DNA from 4 places in the Bradyrhizobium sp. WYCCWR 12699 genome. Region 3 is predicted to be linked to each of the others. Evidence: predicted binding sites of a transcription regulator. Region 3 holds the regulator's gene; each other region holds the start of a gene.

Region 1 (5,983 bases), on a different contig from region 3:
GCCGCACGCGGCGCGGTTGCGGGCTTCAAGCGCTGCGGAGAGATCATCCGCGGTCCAGCGGCCCTCGCCGACCCAGACGAGCGAGCCCACCATCGAGCGCACCTGGCTGTGCAGGAACGAGCGCGCCGAGGTAACGATGATGATCTCGCGGCCATCACGCGTCACGTCGAGCTGGTCGAGCGTTTTCTCCGGCGACTTGGCCTGGCATTCGGTGTCGCGAAACGTCGTGAAATCGTGCTTGCCGAGCAGGCGTTGCGCCGCCGCATGCATCGCGTCGGCATCGAGCTTGCGCGGCACGCGCCAGGCGTGGCCGATGTCGAGGGCGAGATTGGCGCGGGTGTTGATGACGCGGTAGCGGTAGTGTCGCTTCACGGCGGAAAAGCGCGCCTCGAAACTATCAGGCACGACCTCGGCCTCCAGCACCGCGATCGGATGCGGCCGCAGATGCGCATTGAGCCCGTCGCGAAAACGGCCCGGCGGAAATGGCTTGTCGACGTCGACATGCGCGACCTGGCCGCGCGCATGCACGCCGGCATCGGTACGGCCGGCGCCGTGCACGCGCAAATCCGCGCCGGTCATCGCCTTCACGGCGGCCTCCAGCGCGCCCTGCACCGAGGGCAGCGTGTCCTGGATCTGCCAGCCGAAGAACGGCGCGCCGTCATATTCGATGGTGAGCTTGTAGCGGGGCATCGCTGACTAGTTGAACCTCGCTCCCGCCTTCAACGGCGTGCCGCGCAGGAAGTCCGCGGCCTGCATCCGGCCCTTGCCTTCGCGCTGCAGCTCGATGATGCGGATCGCGCCTTCGCCGCAGGCGATGGTGAGCTGATCGTCGAGCACCGCGCCCGGCGCGCCAGAGCCTTGTCCCAGCTCGCAGCGCAGGATCTTGACGCGCGAATTCTCCAGCTCCGCCCAGGCGCCGGGGAACGGCGAGAGGCCGTGGATGTGACGCAGCACCTCGCGCGCCGGCTTGCTCCAGTCGATCCGCGCCTCGGCCTTGTCGATCTTGGCGGCATAGGTGACGCCTTCCTCGCTCTGCTTCCTGAGCTGGAGCCCGCCGCGGGCGAGCGCGGCCATCGCGCGCACCATGAGATCGGCGCCTAACCGCGACAGGCGATCATGCAGATCGAGCGCGGTCATGCCGTCGGTGATGGCAAGCCGCTCGGCCATGGCGACGTCGCCCGTATCCAAGCCGACATCCATCTTCATCACCATGACGCCGCTCTCGGCATCGCCCGCCATGATCGCGCGGTTGATCGGCGCCGCGCCACGCCAGCGCGGCAGCAGCGAGGCGTGCAGATTGTAGCAGCCGAGCTTCGGCGCATCGAGGATCGCCTGCGGCAGGATCATGCCGTAGGCGACGACGACAGCGGCATCAGCCTCGAACGCGCTGAATTCGGCAAGTGCCTCTTCGGTCTTCAACGTCTTCGGCGTCAGCACGGGCACGCCGAGTTTTCGCGCGGCTTCCTCGACCGGGGTAGGCTGCAATAGCAGCCCGCGCCGCCCGCCCGGCTTCGGCGCGCGGGTATAGACGGCTGCGATCTCGTGGCCGTGCGCGACGAGCTCGAGCAGCGTCGGCACGGAGAAATCGGGCGTGCCCATGAAGATCAGGCGAAGGGGCATGTGGCAGCGTTCGGGTGAGAGTTCTGGTTCTCCGTCATGCCCGGGCTTGTCCCGGGCATCCGCGTTCTTGGCCGAGAAGGAAGCAAGGCGTGGATGGCCGGGTCAAGCCCGGCCATGACGGCTGGAGACGTGTCGCTTTATTCCGCGCGCTTGGCGGCTTTCTCGAACTTCTTCATCACGCGGTCGCGCTTGAGCTTCGACAGATAGTCGACGAACAGGACGCCGTTGAGATGATCGATCTCGTGCTGGATGCAGGTGGCGTAGAGGCCTTCGGCGTCCTCCTCGTGCACCTTGCCGTCGAGATCGGTGAAGCGCACGCGCACTTTCGCGGGGCGTTCGACCTCCTCGTAATATTCGGGGATCGAGAGGCAGCCTTCCTCGTAAACCGACAGCTCCTCGGACGAGGCGATGATCTCGGGATTGATGAAGACGCGCGGCAGCGGCTTGGTCTCGCCGTTCTCGTCGCGCTTGGCGAGGTCCATGGTGATCAGCCGCAGCGGCTGCGCGATCTGGATCGCGGCCAGGCCGATGCCGGGCGCGTCGTACATGGTCTCGAACATGTCGTCGGCAAGCTTGCGGATCTCCGAGGTGACCTTCTCGATCGGCTTGGAGACCAGACGCAGCTGCTTGTCGGGCAGGATGATGATTTCTCTGAGGGCCATGGCCGCGATTTAAGCCCCAGGCCGGATGCGGTCAATGCGGCCAGGAACTCTGTTAACCCCTCGCTAACCATAAAACTTCGTCTTTTGTTAACCATAAAAATTAGGGGACCATTAACCGCTTACGTTCTCCCTTCGTTCGCTAATGCCCGGCGAATCGGCTACAAGGCGCCATGAACGAGATCATTTTCATGCTGGGCGAATGGCCAGTGCGCACCATCGATGCGCTGATCGGCTTCGGGGCCCTCGTCCTCATCCTGCTGGTGGCCATCGCAATCGTCATCGCGCGGTCCGGCCGGCGCGGCGCGGAACTCGCGATGGCACATGCGATCCGGGCCGACGAGCTCGAGGAGCGCTTGAGCGAGGTGCTGCGCGCCCAGAGCGAGTCTTCCGGCCGGGTCGACGCCATGACCCAGGCGCTGGCGGGACGCCAGGCCGAGATGGCGCGAGCGGTCAACGAGCGGCTGGATTCGGTGACCCATCGCGTCGGCCAGTCCATGGAACACTCGACCCGCAACACCATGGAGAGCCTGCGCGCGCTGCACGAGCGGCTCGGCATCATCGACAGCGCGCACAAGAACCTCACCGATCTCACCACGCAGGTGACGACCTTGCGCGACGTGCTCGCCAACAAGCAGTCGCGCGGCGCCTTCGGCCAGGCGCGGATGGAGGCGATCGTCCAGGACGGCCTTCCCAAGGGGGCCTACGAGTTCCAGTTCACGCTCTCGACCGGCAAGCGGCCCGACTGTGTCGTGTTCCTGCCGGACCAGCGCCCGCTCTGCATCGACGCGAAATTTCCGCTGGAGGCGATGACGGCGCTGCACGACGCCCGCACCGACGAGGAGAAGCGCGTTGCCACGCAGCGGCTGCGCGGCGACGTGATGAAGCATGTCAGCGACATCGCCGAAAAATATCTCGTCACCGGCGAGACCCAGGAGATGGCGCTGATGTTCGTGCCGTCGGAATCGGTCTACGCCGAGATCCATGACGGCTTCGACGACGTGATCCAGAAGGCCTACCGCGCCCGCGTCGTGCTGGTGTCGCCCTCGCTGCTGATGCTGGCGATCCAGGTGATGCAGCAGATCATGAAGGACGCGCGCATGCGCGATGCCGCCGATCAGATCCAGACCGAAGTGATCAAGCTTGGCGACGACCTGGGTCGTCTCAGGGATCGCGTGGTCAAACTGCAGAAGCATTTTTCCGATGCGAACGAGGACGTCCGCCAGATCCTGATCTCCGCCGACAAGATCGAAAAGCGCGCCGGGCGGATCGAGGAGCTCGATTTCAGCAAGAGCGATGCGGCGGAAGGCCCGCGGCTGGTGACGACCGGCGCGCCGGAGCTGTTCCCGAGGAAGCTTCAGGCGGGGGAGTAGAGCCCACACCGTCATGGCCAAGCTTGTCCCGGCCATCCACGACCTTACAGCCGCACCAGGAACGTGGATGCCCAGGACGAGCCCGGGCATGACGAGTTTTGTAGCAGAGGCATCACGGCCAGAATCTGCTAACACCGCCCCATGACCGCACCCGACGCGACCTCCCCCGCCGCCGCTCCTGCGACCTCCTGGCGCGATAGTCTTGCCGTTTACCTGCAGCCGCGGGTGCTGATCGTGCTGTTCCTCGGCTTCTCCTCCGGCCTGCCGCTGGCATTGTCGGGCTCGACGCTGCTGGTGTGGATGCGCGAGGCAGGGGTCGACCTCAAGACCATCGGGCTGTTCGCGCTGGTCGGCACGCCCTACACGCTGAAATTCCTCTGGGCGCCGCTGGTGGACGCGCTGCATGTGCCGCTGTTCACCCGCGCGTTCGGGCGGCGGCGCGGCTGGCTGCTGTTCTCGCAGCTCTTGCTGATCGTCGCGATCCTGCTGCTGGCCATGACCGACCCCGCGCGCTCGCCGTTCTACGTCGCGCTGGGCGCGCTGCTGGTGGCGACCACGTCCTCGACACAGGACATCGTGGTCGACGCCTTCCGCGTCGAGAGCCTGCCGGAGAGCGAGCAGGCCGCCGGCATGGCGGCTTACGTCGCCGCCTACCGGATCGGCATGCTGGTCTCGACCGCGGGCGCGCTGTTCATCGTCTCCGGCTTCGAGGGCACCGGAATTCCGCGGCAATCGGCCTGGATGTGGGGCTATGTGGTGATGGCGGCGATGGTGCTGATCGGCACGATCACGGCGCTGGCCGCAACCGAGCCCGGGCAATCGGAGCGGGCTGAAGCCGCGACGAAAACGGAGACTGCGTTCGCGCGCGTGCTGCACGCGGCGATCGGGGCTTTCTCGGAGTTCCTGTCGAGGAAAGACGCGCTCGCCGCACTGTCTTTTGTCGTGCTGTTCAAGTTCACCGACGCTTTCTCCGGCACGATGACCGCGCCATTCGTGATCGACCTCGGCTTCACCCGCAACGACTATGCAGCCATCGTGAAGGGCGTCGGCCTCGCCGCGACCCTGATCGGCGGATTTGCCGGCGGCTTCGTCGCGCGGCGCTATCCGCTTGCGGCATCGCTCTGGATCGGCGGCGTGGTGCAGGCGCTGGCCAATCTGACCTTCTCCTGGCTCGCCATCGTCGGCACCAATCAATGGGCGCTGGCGCTCGCCATCTGCGCCGAGAATTTCACCAGCGCCATCGGCACCGTGATCTTCGTCGCCTATCTCTCGGCGCTGTGTCAGAACCCGCTGCACACGGCGACGCAATATGCGCTGCTCACCGCGCTCGCGGCGGTGGGGCGGACCTATCTCTCGTCGGGTGCCGGATTCGTGGCGGCTGCGACCGGCTGGCCGCTGTTCTTCGTGATCTGCGTGCTGGTGGCGATCCCGAGCCTGATTCTGCTGGCCTGGCTGCAGAGGCGCGGGCATTTCGAGGCGCTGGGGCCGGTGAGGGTGTAGCCACCACTCGCTGTCATGCCCCGCGAAGGCGCGGCATCGAGTACTCTGAGACAGTTGTGATTGACCGAGAAGCTGCGGCGTACTGGATCGCCCGCCTTCGCGGACGATGACACCGGAATCGAAGAGACACGCCGCCTATTGCTTCCTGATGATGCTCCACTTCGTGATCACGGCTTCGCTCATCTGACCGGCATCGCTGGCGCAGGCGATCTCGTCGACCTTCACGGAGATTTCCTTGCCGACGAACGATTTCAGCTGCGTGGCCTGCGCGTCGCTGGAGGTGACGAGCTGGAAGGTCTCCGGCCCGGTCTCCAGATTGCACAGCCCGTTCGGCGCCGGCAGGCGGCGCGGCTCGGAGGTGATCTGGTACATCGCGATCCGCTTGCCCGCCTTCTTGACGTCGCGCACCTTCATCGCGTTCAGCTCGCCCGACAGCACGTCGCCGGTATTGATCGGCTTGCCGGGCTTGGACGGCGGCGGCGTGTCGTCACCCTGCTGCGCGGCGATGGCCGGGGTCACCAGCATCGCCATCGTCGCGACCAATGCCAATCGTGTGGCGAAGAGTTTCGTCATGTCGTCCGTTCCGTGAGATCTATGGGATGGCTAGAACAGGGTCCGCTGCCGCATCGCTGCCGATAGCGTACCTTCATCGAGATAATCAAGCTCGCCGCCGACGGGAACCCCGTGGGCGAGCCGCGTCACCTTCACATTGGCGTCCTGAAGCAGGTCGGTGATGTAATGCGCCGTGGTCTGGCCGTCGACCGTCGCATTCAGCGCCAGGATGATTTCGTGCACCTCGGCCGCATGCGCGCGCGCAACCAGCGCGTCGAT
Region 2 (5,983 bases), on a different contig from region 3:
GCGTCGATCTTCTTGGTGATCTCTTCGGTCGCGCCTTGCGTCTGCACCGCGAGGGCCTTGACCTCGGTGGCGACGACCGCGAAGCCCTTGCCGGCCGCGCCCGCGCGCGCGGCCTCGATCGTCGAGTTGAGCGCGAGCAGCGTCGTCTGCCGCGCGATCTGCGCGATCAGATTGACGACGTTGCCGATGGCGGCTGAGGATTCGCGCAGGCGATCGACATTGGCGCGGGCTTCCTGTGCCGCGGCGCTTGCCTCGTCGGCGAGCTTGCCGGCCTCGCGAACCTGCGCTCCGATTCCCAGGGCGGATTGGGTGAATTTGTCGGCGGCATGGGCGAAGGTGGATGCGGTCGATTGCGCGGCGTTGGTGCGGCCGGTCAGGGCATCGGTGCGGTCGCGGATGGCGGCAAGCGTCGCCGCGGTCGCTTCGGCGCCGCCGGCCACGGAATTGGCGGCGCGTTCGAGCTGGCGGATCATGGCGCCGAGCTCGAGTTCCAAAAGCTCCAGGATTTCCCGTGCCGAATCAGTTTCGGCCACGGCAGCGGGCTCGGAATGGGCCGCCGGCTGCAGAGCCGCCGGGGCGGCCGCAGGCGCGGCCTGGTCCGGCAGGCGCTTTCGAAATAGTCCGAACGCCATCAGCTCTCTCTCGTCGGGATAAGGTCGGGCGCTATTTTCGCAGTCCGGAATGAAATCAGGGTTAACGGTGCCTCACCTCTAGGCACCGTCCATTACGGGGGCTACCTTTACAGTGCTACCTCAGAGGCCCAGATCCCTTTGATTCCGGTGGGGTGGCGGCCTATAAGGCCGCGCTTCCCACGCTCACCTTTGGCTGACGACTTTCCAAGAGACCACGCATGGCCGGACATTCCCAATTCAAGAACATCATGCACCGCAAGGGGCGGCAGGATGCCCAGAAGTCGAAGCTGTTCGGCAAGCTGGCGCGGGAAATCACCGTCGCAGCCAAGCTCGGCACGCCCGATCCGGCCATGAACCCGCGCCTGCGTGCGGCTATCATCGCGGCGCGCCAGGAGAACATGCCGAAGGACAATATCGAGCGTGCCGTCAAGAAGGCGCTCGGTAACGAGGGCGAAAACTATGACGAGATCCGCTACGAGGGCTACGGCCCCGGCGGCGTTGCCGTCATCGTCGAGGCGCTGACCGACAACCGCAACCGCGCCGCCTCCGACATCCGCTCCTTCTTCACCAAGTCGGGCGGCAATCTCGGCGAAACCGGCTCGGTGTCCTTCATGTTCGACCGCACCGGCATCATCGAATACGACCGCAGCGTCGCCTCCGACGACGCCGTGCTGGATGCCGCGATCGAGGCCGGCGCCGACGATGTGGTCTCCGGCGAAAGTGGCCACGAGATCTACGCCTCGACCGAAGGCTATCGCGACGTCGCCAAGGCGCTGGAGGCCAAATTCGGCGAGCCGCGCAAGGCCGCGCTGATCTGGAAGCCGCAGAACACGGTCGCAGTCGATGACGAGACCGGCGAGAAGCTCTTGAAGCTGATGGATCTGCTCAACGAGCACGACGACGTCCAGCAGGTCTACGCCAATTTCGAGGTGTCGGACGCGCTTGTTGCGAAGATGGGCGGCTGAGGCCGCTCGTGTCCCGGACGCGCCGCAGCGTGAAACGCCGCTGCGCAGAGCCGGGACCCATCGTCCCGCAGGCATCGGTGCCGATATGGGCCCCGGTTCAGCGCCGCACCGCTTCGCGCTGCGTCCCGCCCGGGGCACGGGCCACTTCCCCTGTTACTTCTGTTCTGTTTCTGTTTCGCTATCATCGGCCAGCCGCTATCACTGGCCCATGACCGCGCTCCCGATTCGCCAACCCGTCCGCATCATCGGCATCGACCCCGGCCTGCGCCGCACCGGCTGGGGCGTGATCGAGGCTGACGGCAACCGCCTGATCTATGTGGCTTGCGGCTCGGTGGAACCGCCGAACGACCTGCCGCTGGCGAGCCGGCTGCTCGCGATCCATGAAGGGCTGGCGGCCGTGCTTTCGAACCACCAGCCGATGGAAGCCGCGGTCGAGCAGACCTTCGTCAACAAGGACGGCGTTGCGACGCTGAAGCTCGGCCAGGCTCGCGGCGTCGCCATGCTGGCGCCCGCAATGTTCGGCATCTCTGTCGCCGAATACGCGCCCAACCAGGTCAAGAAAACCGTCGTCGGCGCCGGGCACGCCGAGAAGGCCCAGATCGCGATGATGCTGAAGATCCTTCTGCCCAAGGCCGATCCGCCGTCGGCAGACGCCGCCGATGCGCTCGCCATCGCCATCACCCATGCCCATCACCGCCAGAGCACCGCGCTGCGGCTGAAGGTGGCGAGCCTATGATCGGCAAGCTCAAGGGCCTGATCGATTCCTACGGCGAAGACTTCGTCATCCTCGACGTCGGCGGTGTCGGCTATCAGGTGCATTGCTCCTCGCGCACCTTGCAGCATCTGCCCTCGCCGGGCGAAGCCGCCGTGCTGTCGATCGAGACCTATGTCCGCGAGGATCAAATCAAACTGTTCGGCTTCCGCACCGACCAGGAGCGCGAATGGTTTCGCCTGCTGCAGACCGTGCAGGGCGTCGGCGCCAAGGTCGCGCTCGCCGTGCTCGGCACGCTGGCGCCTTCCGATCTCGCCAATGCGATCGCGCTGCGCGACAAGGCGGCGGTGGCGCGCACGCCCGGCGTCGGCCCCAAGGTCGCCGAGCGCATCGTCACCGAGTTGAAGGACAAGGCGCCGGCCTTCGCCAATGTCGATCCTGCCGTCGTGCATCTCGCAGGCGCGGTCGACGATCAACGAGCCCCACGCCCGGTCGCGGATGCGATCTCCGCGCTGGTCAATCTCGGCTATGGCCAGCCGCAGGCGGCCGCTGCGATTGCATCTGCCTCGCGCAGCGCCGGTGAGAATGCCGAGACGGCGCAGCTCATTCGCCTTGGCCTGAAGGAGCTCGCGAAGTGAGCGATCCCAAGGCCAGCCGCATGGTTTCGCCCGAGCGCCGCAGCGACGATGTCGGCGACACCGCGCTGCGTCCGCAATCGCTGTCCGATTTCGTCGGCCAGCAGCAGGCGCGCAAGAATCTCTCGATCTTCATCGAGGCTGCGCGCAAGCGCGGCGAGGCGCTCGATCACGTGCTGTTCGTCGGCCCGCCCGGCCTCGGCAAGACCACACTGGCGCAGATCGTGGCGAAGGAGCTCGGCGTCGGCTTTCGCGCCACTTCGGGACCCGTCATCGCCAAAGCCGGCGACCTCGCCGCGCTGCTGACCAATCTCGAAGAGCGCGACGTGCTGTTCATCGACGAGATCCATCGCCTCAGCCCGGCGGTGGAAGAGGTGCTCTATCCCGCGATGGAGGACTTTCAGCTCGACCTCATCATCGGCGAAGGTCCGGCAGCGCGCTCGGTGAAGATCGAGCTGTCGAAATTCACGCTGGTCGGCGCCACGACGCGCGCAGGCCTGCTCACCAATCCCTTGCGCGATCGCTTCGGCATTCCGGTCCGCCTGAATTTCTACACCATCGAGGAATTGGAAAGCATCGTCAGCCGCGGCGCGCGCGTGCTCAATGTCGGCATGAGCGCTGACGGCGCCAACGAGATCGCGCGCCGCGCCCGCGGCACGCCGCGCATCGCCGGGCGCCTGCTCCGTCGCGTGCGCGATTTTGCTTCCGCTGCCGATGCCGACAAGATCGATCGCAAGATCGCCGATCACGCGCTGAGCGCGCTCGAGGTCGACGCTGCGGGTCTCGACGCCATGGATCGCCGCTATCTCACCACCATCGCGATGAACTATGGCGGCGGACCGGTCGGCGTCGAGACCATGGCCGCGGCATTGTCCGAGCCGCGCGATGCGATCGAGGACATCATCGAGCCGTATCTGATCCAGTGCGGCTACCTCCAGCGCACCCCGCGCGGCCGCCTGCTCACCTCGCACGCCTTCCGCCATCTCGGCATCGCCGAGCCCTCGCGCGATGCGGCGGCACAGTTCGGCCTGTTCGGCACCGACGAGAGCGACGACTGATCTGCGCAAACGGCGCGCTCCTTTCATGAACTTCTGGTGATCTCGTGCAGACGATCTGCACGAGCGCACCCCAATTCCGCTCCATTCGGACCGCATCAAAAGAGCGCATTCCGATCGGGTTTTCATGATCACGCGCCGTCATTTCATCCGTTCCATCGGCGGGCTGTCCGCCCTCAGCGTCTCGACCGCCGCCTACGGCGTCGGCATCGAGCCGGTGCTGCGGCTCCGCGTCACCCGCTATCATCCCAAGCCGCGGCAATGGCCGGCGGATCTTTCGTTGAAGATCGCCGCCATCGCCGACATCCATGCCTGCAATCCCTGGATGTCGCTGGAACGGATCGAGGGCATCGTCGAACGCACCAACGCGTTGAAACCCGATCTCATCGTGTTGCTCGGCGACTATGTCGCCGGCCTCCATCACGTCACGCGCTTCATTCCGTCGCGCGAATGGGCGAGGGTGCTGGCCGGCCTGAAGGCGCCGCTCGGCGTCCATGCCGTGATGGGCAATCACGATTATTGGGACGACAAGACCGTGCAGCGGGCGGGACACGGGCCGACCATCGCGCATCGGGCGCTGGAGGCGGCCGGCATCCCCGTCTACGAGAACGATGTCGTGCGCCTTTCCAAGGACGGCCGCCCGTTCTGGCTCGCCGGGCTCGGCGATCAGCTGGCCTTCCTGCCGGCGCGGCGCTTTCGCAGCACCGGGCGCTTCGGCGCCGACGATCTCGCGGGCACGCTGGCGAAAGTCACCGACGATGCGCCAATCATCCTGCTCGCGCACGAGCCCAACATTGCACCGCTGGTACCTGCGCGCGTCGCGTTGCAACTGTCCGGCCATACCCATGGCGGCCAGGTCCGCCTGCTTGGCTGGTCGCCTGCCGTCTCGCCCAAGAACGGTATGCGGCTCGCCTATGGCCATTTCCGCCTGAAATGCGATCTCATCGTCTCCGGCGGTCTCGGTTGCAGCATCATGCCGGTCCGCGTCGGCGTGCCGCCCGAGATCGTCGAGGTGACGCTGGGGCGGGCTATGTCGGTTGTGTCCTGACCCGCTTGCGCGGGCGGCGGTTTTTGCGCAAAACGGGCTGATATCGACAAGCAAAGAGGCTCGCGACGTGACTGCCCATCTCGACGGCGAGATCCGCGACGGCCGCCACCACATGCAGGTGCGCGTCTACTACGAGGACACGGATTTTTCCGGCATCGTCTACCACGCCAATTATCTGCGCTACATGGAGCGTGGACGCACCAATCATTTGCGCTTGATGGGCGCCGAGCAGCAGGCTCTGTTCGAGCAGGCGGAGACGGAAGGCACGGGCTTCGCCTTCGTGGTGCGCTCGATGCATCTGGATTTTCTCAAGCCTGCGCGGATGGACGATGTGCTCGACGTCGTGACCTGGCCGGTTGCGGTGAAGGGCGCCTCCATCGTGCTCGCGCAGGAGGTGCGGCGCGGTGAGGACGTTTTGGTGAAAGCCGAGGTCCGCGTCGCCTTCATCAGCGGCGGACGCGCCCAGCCGATCCCCAAATCGATCCGCACGCTGATGAAGGCTGATGTGATTTCCTGATCGCTCAATAGGGGATGGCCTCTCGACTCCGCGGCATGCAGGCGTAGATTGCCGCTCCCGCCAAACCGATGAGGCCACCATGTCGCGCCCGCCGCTTCCACCCTTTACCCGTGAGACCGCCGCGCAGAAGGCGCGCATGGCGGAGGACGCCTGGAATTCACGCGATCCGGTCCGTGTCTCGCTCGCCTATACCGAGGACAGCCGCTGGCGCAATCGCTCCGAGGTCTTTCAGGGCCGCGAGGCGATCGTCGCCTTCCTCACGCGCAAATGGGAGAAGGAGCACGACTATCGCCTCATCAAGGATCTCTGGGCCTTCGACGAGAACCGCATCGCCGTGCGCTTCCAGTACGAATGGCACGATGCAAGCGGCCAGTGGTATCGCTCCTATGGCAACGAGCAATGGGAGTTCGACGAACACG
Region 3 (5,983 bases):
CTCGAACACTTCGCCGAACAGGTTGAGCTGGGAATAGGCATCATTCGCGTTAGCTGCCGCCCGCGCCGCCCATACGCCGCCGTGCGGGCTGGCTACCAGAAGGGTGAGACACGCTCCGGTGAGCGTGCCCAGAGGGAACAGCAGGGATTTCCGCATGGATGGGCTGGCCTTTTCGCTGGGCGGTTCGCTTTAAGCTTGTCTCTCGAGACTTGTCTTTCAACACTCGTCCTTCAAGACTTGTCTTTCGGGACTTGGAAGGCGCCATGCAATTGGCGATCCAGTCTGCTTCTCACAATACCATTCTGGTTTCTTCAAGGCCGGGATGCCGCGCCGACGGGTGCACCGCAGAAATCGCTTCGCCCGGACCTAAACTTTTGGCAACGTTGCAGGACTGGCCGGCCCGCAAGGGGAATCATCGGCCGGTCCACGCCCTGCTGCTATGCGATTTTAGGATAGTTTTGGAGGCCTGGACGGGTTAGGCGATGACATAAGGCTTCAAATTCTCGGGAGGATAACAATGAACGAAGCACCCCGCATCCGGCCAGAACGGAACGTCGAGCTCGGCGCCAGCAACGAGCCGTTCCAGAATCTGCACGAATTCATCCGGAAAGCGCGGGCCAACCTCAACCAGAACGCCTGGGACTACATCGTCGGCGCCGCCGAGACCGAAACCACGATGCGCCGCAACCGCATGGCGCTGGACGAGATCGCCTTCCGCCCGCGCGTGCTGCGCGACGTCCGCAAGGTCGACGGCGCGGTTCAGCAATTTGGCCGCAAGATGCGCCTTCCGGTGGTGCTGGCGCCCGTCGGCGCGCTCGAAATCTTCGATCCGGACGGCGCGGCGAGCGTCGCGCGCGGTGCCGGCACCTTCGGTGCGGCGCACATGCTGAGCTCGGTGTCCGAGCCGGGCCTGGAGAAGACCGCCGAGATGGCCCCCGATGCACTCCGGCTCTACCAGCTCTATGTCCGCGGCGACGATTCCTTCGTCGCGGATGTCGTCAGCCGAAGCGAGAAGAACGGCTATGCCGCCTTCTGCCTGACCGTCGACACCGCCCATTACAGCCGTCGCGAACGTGACATCGCCAAGCGCTACGTTCGCGAGAGTCGCCTGCGCGCCACCGGCGGCGATTTCCAGAAGGGCCTGGAGTGGCGGACCGTGAAGATGATCAAGGACAAGTTCAAGATCCCGCTGATCCTGAAGGGCATCGCCACCGCCGAGGACGCGCTGATCGCGGTCGATCACGGCGTCGAATGGATCTACGTCTCCAATCACGGCGGCCGCCAGCTCGACCATGGCCGCGGTGCCATGCATGTGCTGCCCGAAATCGTCGAGGCCGTGAAGGGCCGCGCCAAGATCATGGTCGACGGCGGCATCTGTCGCGGCACCGACATCGTCAAGGCGATCGCGGCAGGGGCAGATCTCGTCGGCATCGGCCGGCTGCAATGCTGGGCGCTGGCGGCAGCCGGCGAAGCCGGCATCACGCGGATGCTGGAGCTGCTCGAGGACGAGGTGCTGCGCTGCCTCGGCCTGCTCGGCGCCACGTCGTTTGCCGAGGTCGACAAATCCTGCCTGCATCCGGCGACCGCCACCAACGCGCCGAGCGTGTTCAGCGCGTTTCCGCTGTTCGACCACGAACCTTATCGGTACTGAGTAAGAGGATTGCAGGTGACATCGCTCTCTCCCGGCAGCGCGGATGCGCTTCTGTTCGATCTCGGGCGCGTGGTGCTCGACATCGACTTCTCCAAGGCGATCGCTTGCTGGGCGGGACATGCCGGCTGCCATCCCGAAAGCATCGTCGCGCGCTATGTGCGCGACGAGGCCTACCGGCTGCACGAGATGGGCAAGATCAGCGACGAGGATTATTTCGCCTCGCTACGCGCTTCGCTGGGGATCGGCATTTCGGATGCCCAGTTCCTGGAGGGCTGGAACGCGATCTTCGCCGGCGAGATGCCTGATATCGCCGAGTTGTTGCCGCGGGCGGCGAAACAGATGCCGCTCTACGCCTTCTCCAACACCAACCGGCCGCATGTCGATTATTTCTCGAAGGAATATGCCGATCTGCTCGGCCATTTCCGCGAGCTGTACCTGTCATCGAGCATCGGCCTGCGCAAACCGGATGCGGAGGCTTTCGACCATGTCGTCGCCGCGATCGGCGTTCCCGCCGAGCGCATCGTGTTCTTCGACGACCTCGCTGAGAACATCGAAGGCGCGCGAGCCCGCGGCCTGACGGCCGTGCATGTGACCTCGCCGCGCGACGTCGGGAAGGCCTTGAAAGCATTGGGCATCTGACGCCAGCCGCGGGTGCCACCCGGCCTCCCGGCAGCGACATCTTCCGGAACTAAATCTGCTGGAATTTTGGAACCTGATCACTTTGTGCATTTTTATACAGAGTTCCGGGAACGGAATACCGCCCTTCGGACTCTTGAGTCCGTTGGGACTTCTACATCGGACTGATCGACGTGCTGGGCAAAACCTATCTCACCAAGCAAGCCTCTCTCCTGCTTGAATTCGCAAGAAACACCTCGGATTCTGACCTTTCCGCCAAGCTGATCAGCAAGGCCGCCGACCTGAAATCGCAGGCCGATCCGCTCCCCGACAAGGATCAAGGGCCCAAAGCGCCCGACGTCGCATTTGAGATCAGTCCGGACGATCCGGCGGCACGGTGACCGTATCGGTGTTGGCGCTCGTGATTCTCGTCCTTCACGGCGCGCTGTCTCGGCTTCCAGATCATGCCCTGACGAACTTGCACTCCTCCACCACGGAGATCACGCAGGATAGATCATCCCGCGCGCTGCTTTGCCTCGCGCCTGCGGTCGGCTAGAACTCTCGCCGCCCCATTGAACGATGTGCGAGCAGGAGTTTTGCCCGTGGCCCTGATGCCGGTTTCCGACGCCCTTGCCGCGGTGCTGGCAGGTGCAGAGCCGCTGCCTGAACAGATGGTTGCACTCGACGAGGCCTATCACCGCGTGCTGGCACATGATGTCGCGGCGCGGCGCACGCAGCCGCCGCAAGCCATGTCGGCGATGGACGGCTATGCGGTGCGCGCGGCCGACGCGGCAGCGATCGATTCCCGGCTGACGGTGATTGGCGAGGTCGCCGCCGGCCGTCCTTTCGCGAGAGCGGTCGGCGCCGGCGAAGCCGTGCGGATCTTCACCGGCGGCGTCGTTCCCGACGGTGCGGACGCGGTCGTGATCCAGGAGGACACCGTCGTGGACGGCAACAGCGTCACGATCAAGGAAGCCGCCATCATCGGACGGCACATCCGCCCGGCCGGCGTCGACTTCCGTGAGGGTGACGTCCTCCTCCGCAAGGGGACGCGTCTGACCGAACGTGACCTCGCGCTCGCTGCCGGAATGAACTACCCGCAGCTCGCCGTCTGCCGCCGTCCCAAGGTCGCGATCCTCGCCACCGGTGACGAACTGGTGATGCCGGGCTCAGCGCCAAGGCACGGCCAGATCGTCTATTCCAACGGCTACGCCCTGCACGCGCTCGCCCGCAGCGAGGGCGCCGACACCGTCGACCTCGGCGTCGCCGCCGACACGCTGGAGGCCACCACATCAGGCATCCGCCGCGCTCGCGAGAGCGGTGCCGATATCCTGATCACGACCGGCGGCGCGTCGGTCGGCGACCACGACCTGGTCCAGCAGGCACTCAGGGACGAAGGCATCGCGATGGCGTTCTGGAAGATCGCCATGCGGCCGGGCAAGCCGATGATGCACGGGCGGCTCGGCGCCATGCGCGTGATCGGCCTGCCCGGCAATCCCGTGTCGTCCTATGTGTGCGCCTTCCTGTTCATGGTGCCGCTGATTCGCGCCTTGTCAGGCCGCTCGGTGATTCATCATCGTCGCGAACGTGCCGTGCTCGCCTGCGATCTCGGTGCCAACGACCAGCGCGAGGATTACTTGCGCGCGCGCCTCGAGCTGCGCGACGACGGCACGCTGGTCGCGCTTCCCGTCAGCCATCAGGATTCCTCTCTGCTTGCGAATCTTGCTGCGGCACAGGTACTTCTCGTGCGCCCACCGTTCGCGCCGAAGGCCAAGGCCGGCAGCCCCTGCGAGGTGCTGCGGCTCCCCGTCTGAGTGCACGGCCACACGCATTCCGCGAACCGCGCTTCGTTCACGGTAAATTAAGCAGTTGCGGAACATGTATCGAACATATAGTGTCCGTTCATGATTTGTTTCGAGGATGTAGCTGCTTATCGCTGAACTCATCGTCTCGGAATCGAACGACATCAACCGGGGGACTTTGGTCGAGATGTTAACGCGCAAACAATACGAGCTTCTGCGGTTCATCAGCGAGCGTTTGAAGGAAAGCGGCGTGCCGCCCTCCTTCGACGAGATGAAGGATGCGCTCGACCTGCGCTCGAAGTCGGGCATCCACCGCCTGATCACCGCGCTCGAGGAGCGCGGCTTCATCCGCCGGCTGCCCAACCGCGCCCGCGCCATCGAAGTGATCAAGCTGCCGGAGCTCCAGGCTGCCGCCGGCGCCCGGCGCGGCTTCACGCCGAGCGTCATCGAGGGCAATCTCGGCAAGATCCGCGCGAGCTCCAGCCCGCCCGTGGACGAGGGCGAGCGGCCCGTTGCGGTGCCCGTGATGGGCCGGATCGCGGCCGGCACGCCGATCGAGGCGTTGCAGACCCGCAGCCACACCATCAGCGTGCCGCCCGACATGCTCGGCTCGGGCGAGCATTACGCTCTCGAGGTGCGCGGTGATTCCATGGTCGAGGCCGGTATCCTGGACGGCGACATGGCGCTGATCCAGCGCAACGAGAGCGCCGACACCGGCGACATCGTGGTGGCGCTGATCGACGACGAGGAGGCTACGCTCAAGCGCTTCCGCCGCCGCGGCGCGTCGATCGCGCTCGAGCCTGCCAATGCCGCCTATGAGGTGCGTATCCTGCCGCCGAACCGGGTGAAGATTCAGGGCAAGCTAATTGGGCTTTACCGGAAGTACTGAGTCCGGAAGGACTCAGTCCGAAAGTAGTTTTGGCGCCTGCGTGCCGCCTTCGATCGGCGTCGCCGATCTGAGATTGGAGCGGATGAATGTCCGCTCCGGCTGGATGATCATTCTGGTTCTGCACAGATTATCCGGCCCCTCCTCCACGGCCATCTTCGGCGGACCGCAGCGACATCGCGTCTGGGCGTTTCGGGTTCGGAAGACCAGATCGTTTGGGTGCAGCGGTAGCGGCATCGGGGCACGGGGCCGTTGCCGCGCCATCGCATTGCCATGTCCGCAACACCCAATTGCGCAGCGCCGCGATCGCGCCGGCAATGCGAAGTGTCGCTTTTGCAGTCGCTGACAGGCGCCCGGCGTAATGCACCTCAGCCAGCTTTGTTCCTGGCGAATTCGGGAAAGTTAAAGTGATCGCGGGGTGCGGATCCCAGCCGCAGATTTGCCTACAACCAAGCACAGCGTTGGTGTTTAAACTCTGACAGAGGCCTGTGCCTCCAAGAGAGGCGCGGGTCGCTATCTTCACATGAGGAGCACCCGATGTGTGACTATAGCCTGCATGCCGTCGCGACGCGCCCCGCAGAAGTCGGCGAGACGATCGTCACGACAACCTTCCGCGGCACCTCGACGCGCGGCTTCGCATCCGAAGCCGACCTCTCCGTTGCGGTCTGCCTGCTGCCGGGAACGGAGCTCGCCTTCGCAGACAACGTCCGTTACGACAACCGCTGGATCTGGACACGCACCGTCAACTCCCGCGTCGGCAAGTTCGGCAAGGTCGATCCGCACATTCCCGATCGCCATCACGACGCGATCGAATTCCCTGATGGCAAATACGTGCTGGTGACTCAGCTCGTCGAAGGCCAGCGCGCAACCGTGCTGCAATTGCCCGTGACCCAACCGGTCGGCGAGCGCGAGCACAAGCCTGGGATCATCGCCGATAGCCGTTCGCCCGTCACACCGCTGCCGCTGGGCTGACAGAGGCTCAGTCCTCTGCTTGAAGATCGGCCTCCGACGGGGTCGCATCCTTTGCGC
Region 4 (5,983 bases), on a different contig from region 3:
CAATTCGGGATGAACTTGGTGGCGGCATCGAGCGAGCCCTTGTAGGCATTCAGGGTCGCGATCTCGTCCTTGCCGAGATCGTTCTCCTTGTCCTTCATCAGGAAGCGGATCGCTTCCGAGGTCATGTACATGTCGTTGCGGGTGTTGCCGACGGCCTCCGCCGGCACTTTGCTCAGCGAGCCGTATTGGGCAACTTGATTGCCGACATCCTTCACCAGCACGGCGAGCGAGGGATAAGTGCCTTCGTTGAGCTGACGCAGCGCGATGTATTGCGTCACGGCGGGGCGGGGATCGCCGATGATGCTGTGGCCGGCGCCCTTCGCCGCGATCACCCTGGACGCGGCCTCCGAGGTCTTCTGGAACTGGGCGACCTGGGATTCCGGCAGCGCGCGGTTGAGGGCGTAAGCCGTCGGCACGGTGCCGATCAGGATCAGCATGATCAGGCCCATGCCCTTCTGGCCGTCATTGGAGCCGTGCGCGAAGCTGACGCCGGTGCAGGTTGCGATCAAGAGGCCGCGGATCCAGAGCGGCGGCGCCTTGTTACCCTCGGGCGCGGCGTAGAGCGCCGGGTTGCGCACGATGAACTTGAGCAGCAGCAGCAGCACGGCGGCGCAGATGAAGCCGAACAGCGGCGACAGCAGCAGTGCGTAGCCGATCTCGGTCGCCTTGGTCCAGTCCACGCCCGAAGTGCCGTCGCGGCCGCGCATGACGGCGTTGGCGACGCCGACGCCGATGATCGAGCCGATCAGCGTGTGCGAGGAGGAGGCGGGCAGGCCGAAGAACCAGGTGCCGAGATTCCACAGGATCGCGGCGATCAGCAGCGCGAACACCATCGCGAAGCCGGCGCTGGAGCCGACCTGGAGGATCAGTTCGACCGGCAGCAGCGAGACGATGCCGAAGGCGACCGCGCCGGAGGAGAGCAGCACGCCGAGAAAGTTGAAGAAGCCCGACCACATCACCGCGACTTCGGCCGGCAGTGAATGGGTGTAGATCACGGTCGCCACCGCATTGGCGGTGTCGTGGAAGCCGTTGACGAATTCGAAGCCGAGCGCGATCAGCAGCGCGACGAGCAGGAGGATGTAGGGCAGGTAGGTCGTCACCTTCGTGCCGGTGGCGTTGACGTCGGCATAGATGCTGTAGGCGACGAACAGCAGGCCTGCGGCAAGGATGCCGAAGAACAAAATCATCGTCAGCGGATTGAAGCCCTTGTCGAGATTCGGCCGCGAGGCCGGCTGAACGGGCGCGGGATCGGCTACCGCGCGGTCGAATGCAACATCGGTCATGTCTGGACGCCCCTTAACTTTAAAGTAAGGGCATTGTCCGCGATGGATTTGAAGGTTGGATGACAAGCGGCGGTTGAAGGCCGCTTTCCCACCACTATTCAGGCGGCGTGCGCGGCTTTCCTCTGCAGGCCCGCTGCAATCTTCAGATCTTCGACAAAGCGCCGATATTCCAGCACTTTGGCCTCTGGATCGGGCAGTCGCAGCAGATAAGACGGGTGCACCGTCACCAGAGCCTTGCGCCTGTCGGGAAGGTCTATGAGGCGGCCGCGGGTCTTGCCGATCGGGGTGATCTTGCCGAACACGCTCTGCGCCGCGGTGGCACCCATCGCTACGATCAGATCGGGTTGGATTACTGAGACTTCCCGCTCGAACCATTGCCGGCACGCCCGGATCTCCGGCGTATTCGGCTTCTGGTGCAGGCGGATCTTTCCACGCGGCACGAATTTGAAGTGCTTGACCGCGTTGGTGACGTAAACCTTCTTGCGGTCGACGCCGGCTTCCGCGAGCGCACGGTCGAGCATCTGCCCGGCTGGGCCGACGAAGGGGTGGCCCGCGAGGTCTTCCTTGTCGCCGGGCTGCTCGCCGACCAGCATGATGTTGGCCGATCTCGGGCCTTCGCCGAACACGGTCTGTGTCGCGTCCTTGTAGAGAGGACAGGCGCGGCAATGCGCGGCCTCCTCGCGGAGGGTTTCGAGATCGTCGGCGGCGGTCTTGCGTGGCATCGGAGCCTCCGGCCGCTTCTGGGGCTTGTGCGGATCGGTTGCGGCGTTGGCGATCATGGCGCCGGTCATGCGCTCGGCGTCCTCGATCAAGGGCTTAATGATCGAGGCCTCGGGCAGGTTCCTCCAGTATTTCTTCGGCATCTCGGCCTGCATCGCCTTCACCTTGAGCCGGGCCGGATTGAAGATGCTGGCGTAATAGCGCCGCCAGGTTTCCTCCAGCCGGTCCTCGCCCGGCGCTTCGCTCTTGCTGACGCCCGGTGTGAACGCGAGCGCATGGCCATCCCAATGCGCGCAGAGGTCCGGCGTCAGGATCGACCAGGGCATGTCGGCGAAGCGTTTGGCGAAGAACGGCGCTGCGAGCTCGACGATGTGATGCTCCGGCTCGAACCAGGCGACGTAATGCGCTGCGCGTTCCCTGCCGATCTCGCGGAAGCGCACGAAGGCATGCATCTTGTGCTCGTCGCGATGGACCGCTCTCGCCATGGCGGTGACTTGCGCGACGTCAGGGTCGGTCGCGACCTCGATGAGATCGTGATTGTCCTTCAGCCGAAACAGCAGCCGATAGAGGATGGCAAAGCGCTCGGGATCGCGGTGCAGGATCGCTGCTTTCGCGAGCTCGATGAACTTGCCTGATACGTTGAAGGTGCCGTCGTTCACCTCGAGGATTGGTGACGGCGCGGGCGGGGCGAACAGCTCGGCTTCGCCGCCTTGCACGGCAAAGGTGACATCGGCGGGCCTCACGTGGTGAAGCACGAGGCTGCGGGCGGCTGTGCGCCAGCCGTCGAAATCGGTTTCGGTGTCGAGGGTGATATACTGCATCAGAAGCTAAATCCCAATTGTGTTGCCTTCGGCTTGAACCGTTCGATCAGCCGCGCGTCGTCGAGACGGTGCGGCGAAGGGCGGTGATCGCTGAGGACGATGAACGGCAGCGCCTTGTGCTTGGGCACATGCAGCCGCGCGAGGTCGGCGAAGCGGATCGTGGTGGTGCGCCGTGTCGCGATGATGCGCTCGACCGCCTTGGTGCCGAAGCCGGGCACACGCAGCAGCTCCTCGCGGCTGGCGCGATTGACGTCGAGCGGAAAGCGGTCGCGGTGGCGCAGCGCCCAGGCGAGCTTTGGATCGATGTCGAGCGGCAGCATCGCGCTGTCGTCGACGATCTCCGCAACGTCGAAGCCGTAGAATCGCATCAGCCAGTCGGCCTGGTAGAGCCGGTGCTCGCGCAGCAGCGGCGGCTGCACCAGAGGCAAGGCGCGGCTCGCATCGGGGATCGGGCTGAAGGCGGAATAATAGACGCGCCGCAGCTTGTACGAGCCGTAGAGGTTGGAGCTGGTGTGGAGGATGGTGTGATCGGAGGCGCTGTCGGCGCCCACGATCATCTGCGTGCTCTGGCCCGCCGGCGCGAAGCGCTGCGGCCTCGCCTTCGTCTTTGCTTTGCGGTTGTCCTCGGCTTCGTCCAGCTTCAGCCGCAGCCGGCCCATGGTGCGGCGGATCGCGCGCACGTCCTTCTCGGGCGCGAATTGCTGCAGGCTGGTCTCCTCGGGCATCTCGATATTGATGGAGAGGCGGTCGGCATATTTGCCGGCCTCCGCGATCAGCGCGTCATCGGCCTCGGGAATGGTCTTGAGATGGATATAGCCGCGGAAGTGATGCTCCTCGCGCAGTTTTCGCGCGACGCTAACGACTTGCTCCATGGTGTAATCGGGGCTGCGGATGATGCCGGAGGAAAGGAACAGGCCCTCGATGTAATTGCGCCGGTAGAAGTCGAGCGTCAGCTTGACCACTTCCTCAATGGTGAAGCGGGCGCGCGGCACGTTCGAGGAGGCGCGGTTGACGCAATAGAGGCAATCGTAATTGCAGGCGTTGGTCAGCAGCACCTTGAGCAGGGAGATGCAGCGTCCATCCGGTGCGTAGGAATGGCAGATGCCCATGCCTGGCGCGGTCGAGCCCATGCCCTTGCGGTCGCTGGAATCCCGCTTTTCGGTACCGCTGGAGGCACAGGACGCGTCGTACTTGGCGGCGTCGGCCAGGATTTCCAGCTTGCGTTGTACGTCCATGTTTGAATCCCGTTGATTCCACTGATGAATCCGCAAGCGCGCCAATTCGATTGACTCTCCGCGCGCCGTTAGCTTTATATTAGAACATATCATGAACAAATGAGCTAGCCATTGGTTCTCTTTGGGAGCCACCGGCAATCACCTCTGAAGGAGCGGCGAGCATGAGCGGCGCACGTCTAAGCGCGCTTGCGACCTTGCGCGGCCAGATCGAACGCATCGAGACCGCGGAGATCGTGCATCAGCACGACCGCGTCGCGCTCGGCCATAACGAGGTCGATGCCGTGCTGAAGGGCGGGCTCGCGCGCGCGGCGATCCACGAGGTGTTTTGCGAGGGGCGGCAGGGTACGACCGCCACAGGATTCGTCATGGGTCTTGCGGGACGCGTGAGCGCGCAGCGGCCGCTGTTGTGGGTGCGGCAGGATTTTTCGGAGCTGGAAGCCGGCGCGCTGTCGATGAGCGGGCTCAAAGAGCTCGGCCTCGACCCGCGCCGCGTGGTGACGGTGCGCGCCGCCGATGTCGAGAGCGCGCTGCGAACCTCGGCCGATGCGCTTGCCTGCGACGCGCTGGGGGCCGTCGTGCTCGAGCTCTGGGGCGAGACCAGGCAGTTCGATCTCGTGGCGAGCCGCAAGCTGACGCTGGCCGCGCAAGGCTCCGGCGTCACCGGTCTCTTGCTGCGCATGGCGGCGCAGCCGCTGCCCTCGACCGCAGAGACGCGATGGATGCTGCGCGCGGCGCATTCGCCGCCGGGAGCTGTGTGGAGTGCCTGGGGCGCGCCGCGCTTCGATGCCGAGCTCTTGCGCAATCGTCATGGCCCCTGCGGCCGGTGGATCATGGAATGGAATTGTGATGAGTGCCAGTTCAGTGAGCCGAAGGCGTATTCTCAGCTTGTGGCTGCCGCGCCTGCCCATCGACCGGATCCAGCGGTTCTTGCAGGGGAGCGGCGGCGCGCAGGATGAACCCGGCATCGTCGTCATCAAGGACAACAATGCGCTGGTGATTCATGCGCTGGACGAGGCCGCCGAGCGCCTCGGCCTGTATATCGGCCAGCCGCTGGCGAATGCGCGAGCGATGTGTCCGGATTTGCGGGTGTTCGACGCCGATGTCGTGGCCGATGCCAAAACGCTCAGCGACATCGCCGATTGGTGCGATCGCTTCACGCCGCTGGTGGCGCTCGATCCGCCGCACGGGCTGTTCCTCGATATCACCGGCTGCGCGCATCTGTTCGGCGGCGAGGCTGCGCTGCTCAAGACGCTGGTTCGCGCGCTCGCCCGCCAGGGCTTTGCCGTCGGTGCGGCGATCGCCGGCACGTCGATCTGCGCGCGTACGCTGACGCGGCAGGCATCTGGCAGCATCGTTGCCGATGGCAACGAGGCGGCGGCGATCGAGCGGTTTCCGGTGTCCGCGCTCGGTGCGGACGAGGCCATTACCACCGGCTTGCGCCGCGCCGGCCTCAAGACCATCGGCGACGTCGCATCGCGCAGCGCCTCCGAGATCACGGCGCGGTTCGGCGCCCGGTTCTCCACGCTGCTCGCACATGCGCGGGGGCAGGGCGATGCGCCGATCAGCCCGCGCAAGCCGCTGCCCGATTACATCGTCGAGAAGCGCTTTGCCGAACCGATCGCGACCGACACCATGATCGCGATGACGCTGTCGCGGCTCGCCGACACCTTGATCGCATCGATGGAGAAACAGGGCAAGGGCGCGCGGCGGCTGGAGGCCGCCTTCTTCCGCACCGACGGCGTGGTGCGCGCCATCATGGTCGAGACCGGACGTCCCGTGACGCGAAGCGCGGTGATCGACCGCCTGTTCCGCGAGCGGCTCGATGCGCTTGCCGATCCGCTCGATCCTGGTTTCGGCTTCGACATGGTGCGCCTGTCGGCGAGCCGCACCGAGATCGTGGTGCAGGAGCAGCGCGATCTCGACG

The links. Region 3 encodes LexA, which represses DNA repair genes until DNA is damaged. Its sites were predicted from a motif close to TGTTCNNNNTGTGTTCNG; they were not measured.
Region 1: the regulator LexA is predicted to act here: its motif matches at 2,405-2,422, upstream of RPS27_RS11230 (DNA recombination protein RmuC).
Region 2: the regulator LexA is predicted to act here: its motif matches at 1,758-1,775, upstream of ruvC (crossover junction endodeoxyribonuclease RuvC).
Region 4: the regulator LexA is predicted to act here: its motif matches at 4,140-4,157, upstream of RPS27_RS35075 (ImuA family protein).

The regions. Positions count from the first base shown of each region.
Region 1 covers NZ_JAVTJN010000030.1:97,122-103,104, forward strand. The annotation lists gene truA (tRNA pseudouridine(38-40) synthase TruA) at 1-690, opposite strand, end outside; gene fmt (methionyl-tRNA formyltransferase) at 697-1,620, opposite strand; gene def (peptide deformylase) at 1,758-2,282, opposite strand; gene RPS27_RS11230 (DNA recombination protein RmuC) at 2,453-3,652, shown strand; gene RPS27_RS11235 (AmpG family muropeptide MFS transporter) at 3,794-5,152, shown strand; gene RPS27_RS11240 (hypothetical protein) at 5,288-5,725, opposite strand; gene recR (recombination mediator RecR) at 5,756-5,983, opposite strand, start outside.
Region 2 covers NZ_JAVTJN010000005.1:415,303-421,285, forward strand. The annotation lists gene RPS27_RS06655 (methyl-accepting chemotaxis protein) at 1-632, opposite strand, end outside; gene RPS27_RS06660 (YebC/PmpR family DNA-binding transcriptional regulator) at 851-1,597, shown strand; gene ruvC (crossover junction endodeoxyribonuclease RuvC) at 1,806-2,333, shown strand; gene ruvA (Holliday junction branch migration protein RuvA) at 2,330-2,947, shown strand; gene ruvB (Holliday junction branch migration DNA helicase RuvB) at 2,968-4,002, shown strand; gene RPS27_RS06680 (metallophosphoesterase) at 4,127-5,047, shown strand; gene ybgC (tol-pal system-associated acyl-CoA thioesterase) at 5,115-5,564, shown strand; gene RPS27_RS06690 (nuclear transport factor 2 family protein) at 5,644-5,983, shown strand, end outside.
Region 3 covers NZ_JAVTJN010000007.1:30,579-36,561, reverse strand. The annotation lists gene RPS27_RS07700 (S41 family peptidase) at 1-156, opposite strand, end outside; gene RPS27_RS07695 (alpha-hydroxy acid oxidase) at 518-1,651, shown strand; gene RPS27_RS07690 (HAD family hydrolase) at 1,661-2,290, shown strand; gene RPS27_RS07685 (hypothetical protein) at 2,461-2,667, shown strand; gene glp (gephyrin-like molybdotransferase Glp) at 2,869-4,080, shown strand; gene lexA (transcriptional repressor LexA) at 4,256-4,957, shown strand; gene RPS27_RS07670 (hypothetical protein) at 5,492-5,926, shown strand; gene RPS27_RS07665 (ComEC/Rec2 family competence protein) at 5,934-5,983, opposite strand, start outside.
Region 4 covers NZ_JAVTJN010000039.1:923,592-929,574, reverse strand. The annotation lists gene RPS27_RS35090 (inorganic phosphate transporter) at 1-1,283, opposite strand, end outside; gene RPS27_RS35085 (UdgX family uracil-DNA binding protein) at 1,382-2,824, opposite strand; gene RPS27_RS35080 (putative DNA modification/repair radical SAM protein) at 2,824-4,059, opposite strand; gene RPS27_RS35075 (ImuA family protein) at 4,221-5,015, shown strand; gene RPS27_RS35070 (DNA polymerase Y family protein) at 4,906-5,983, shown strand, end outside.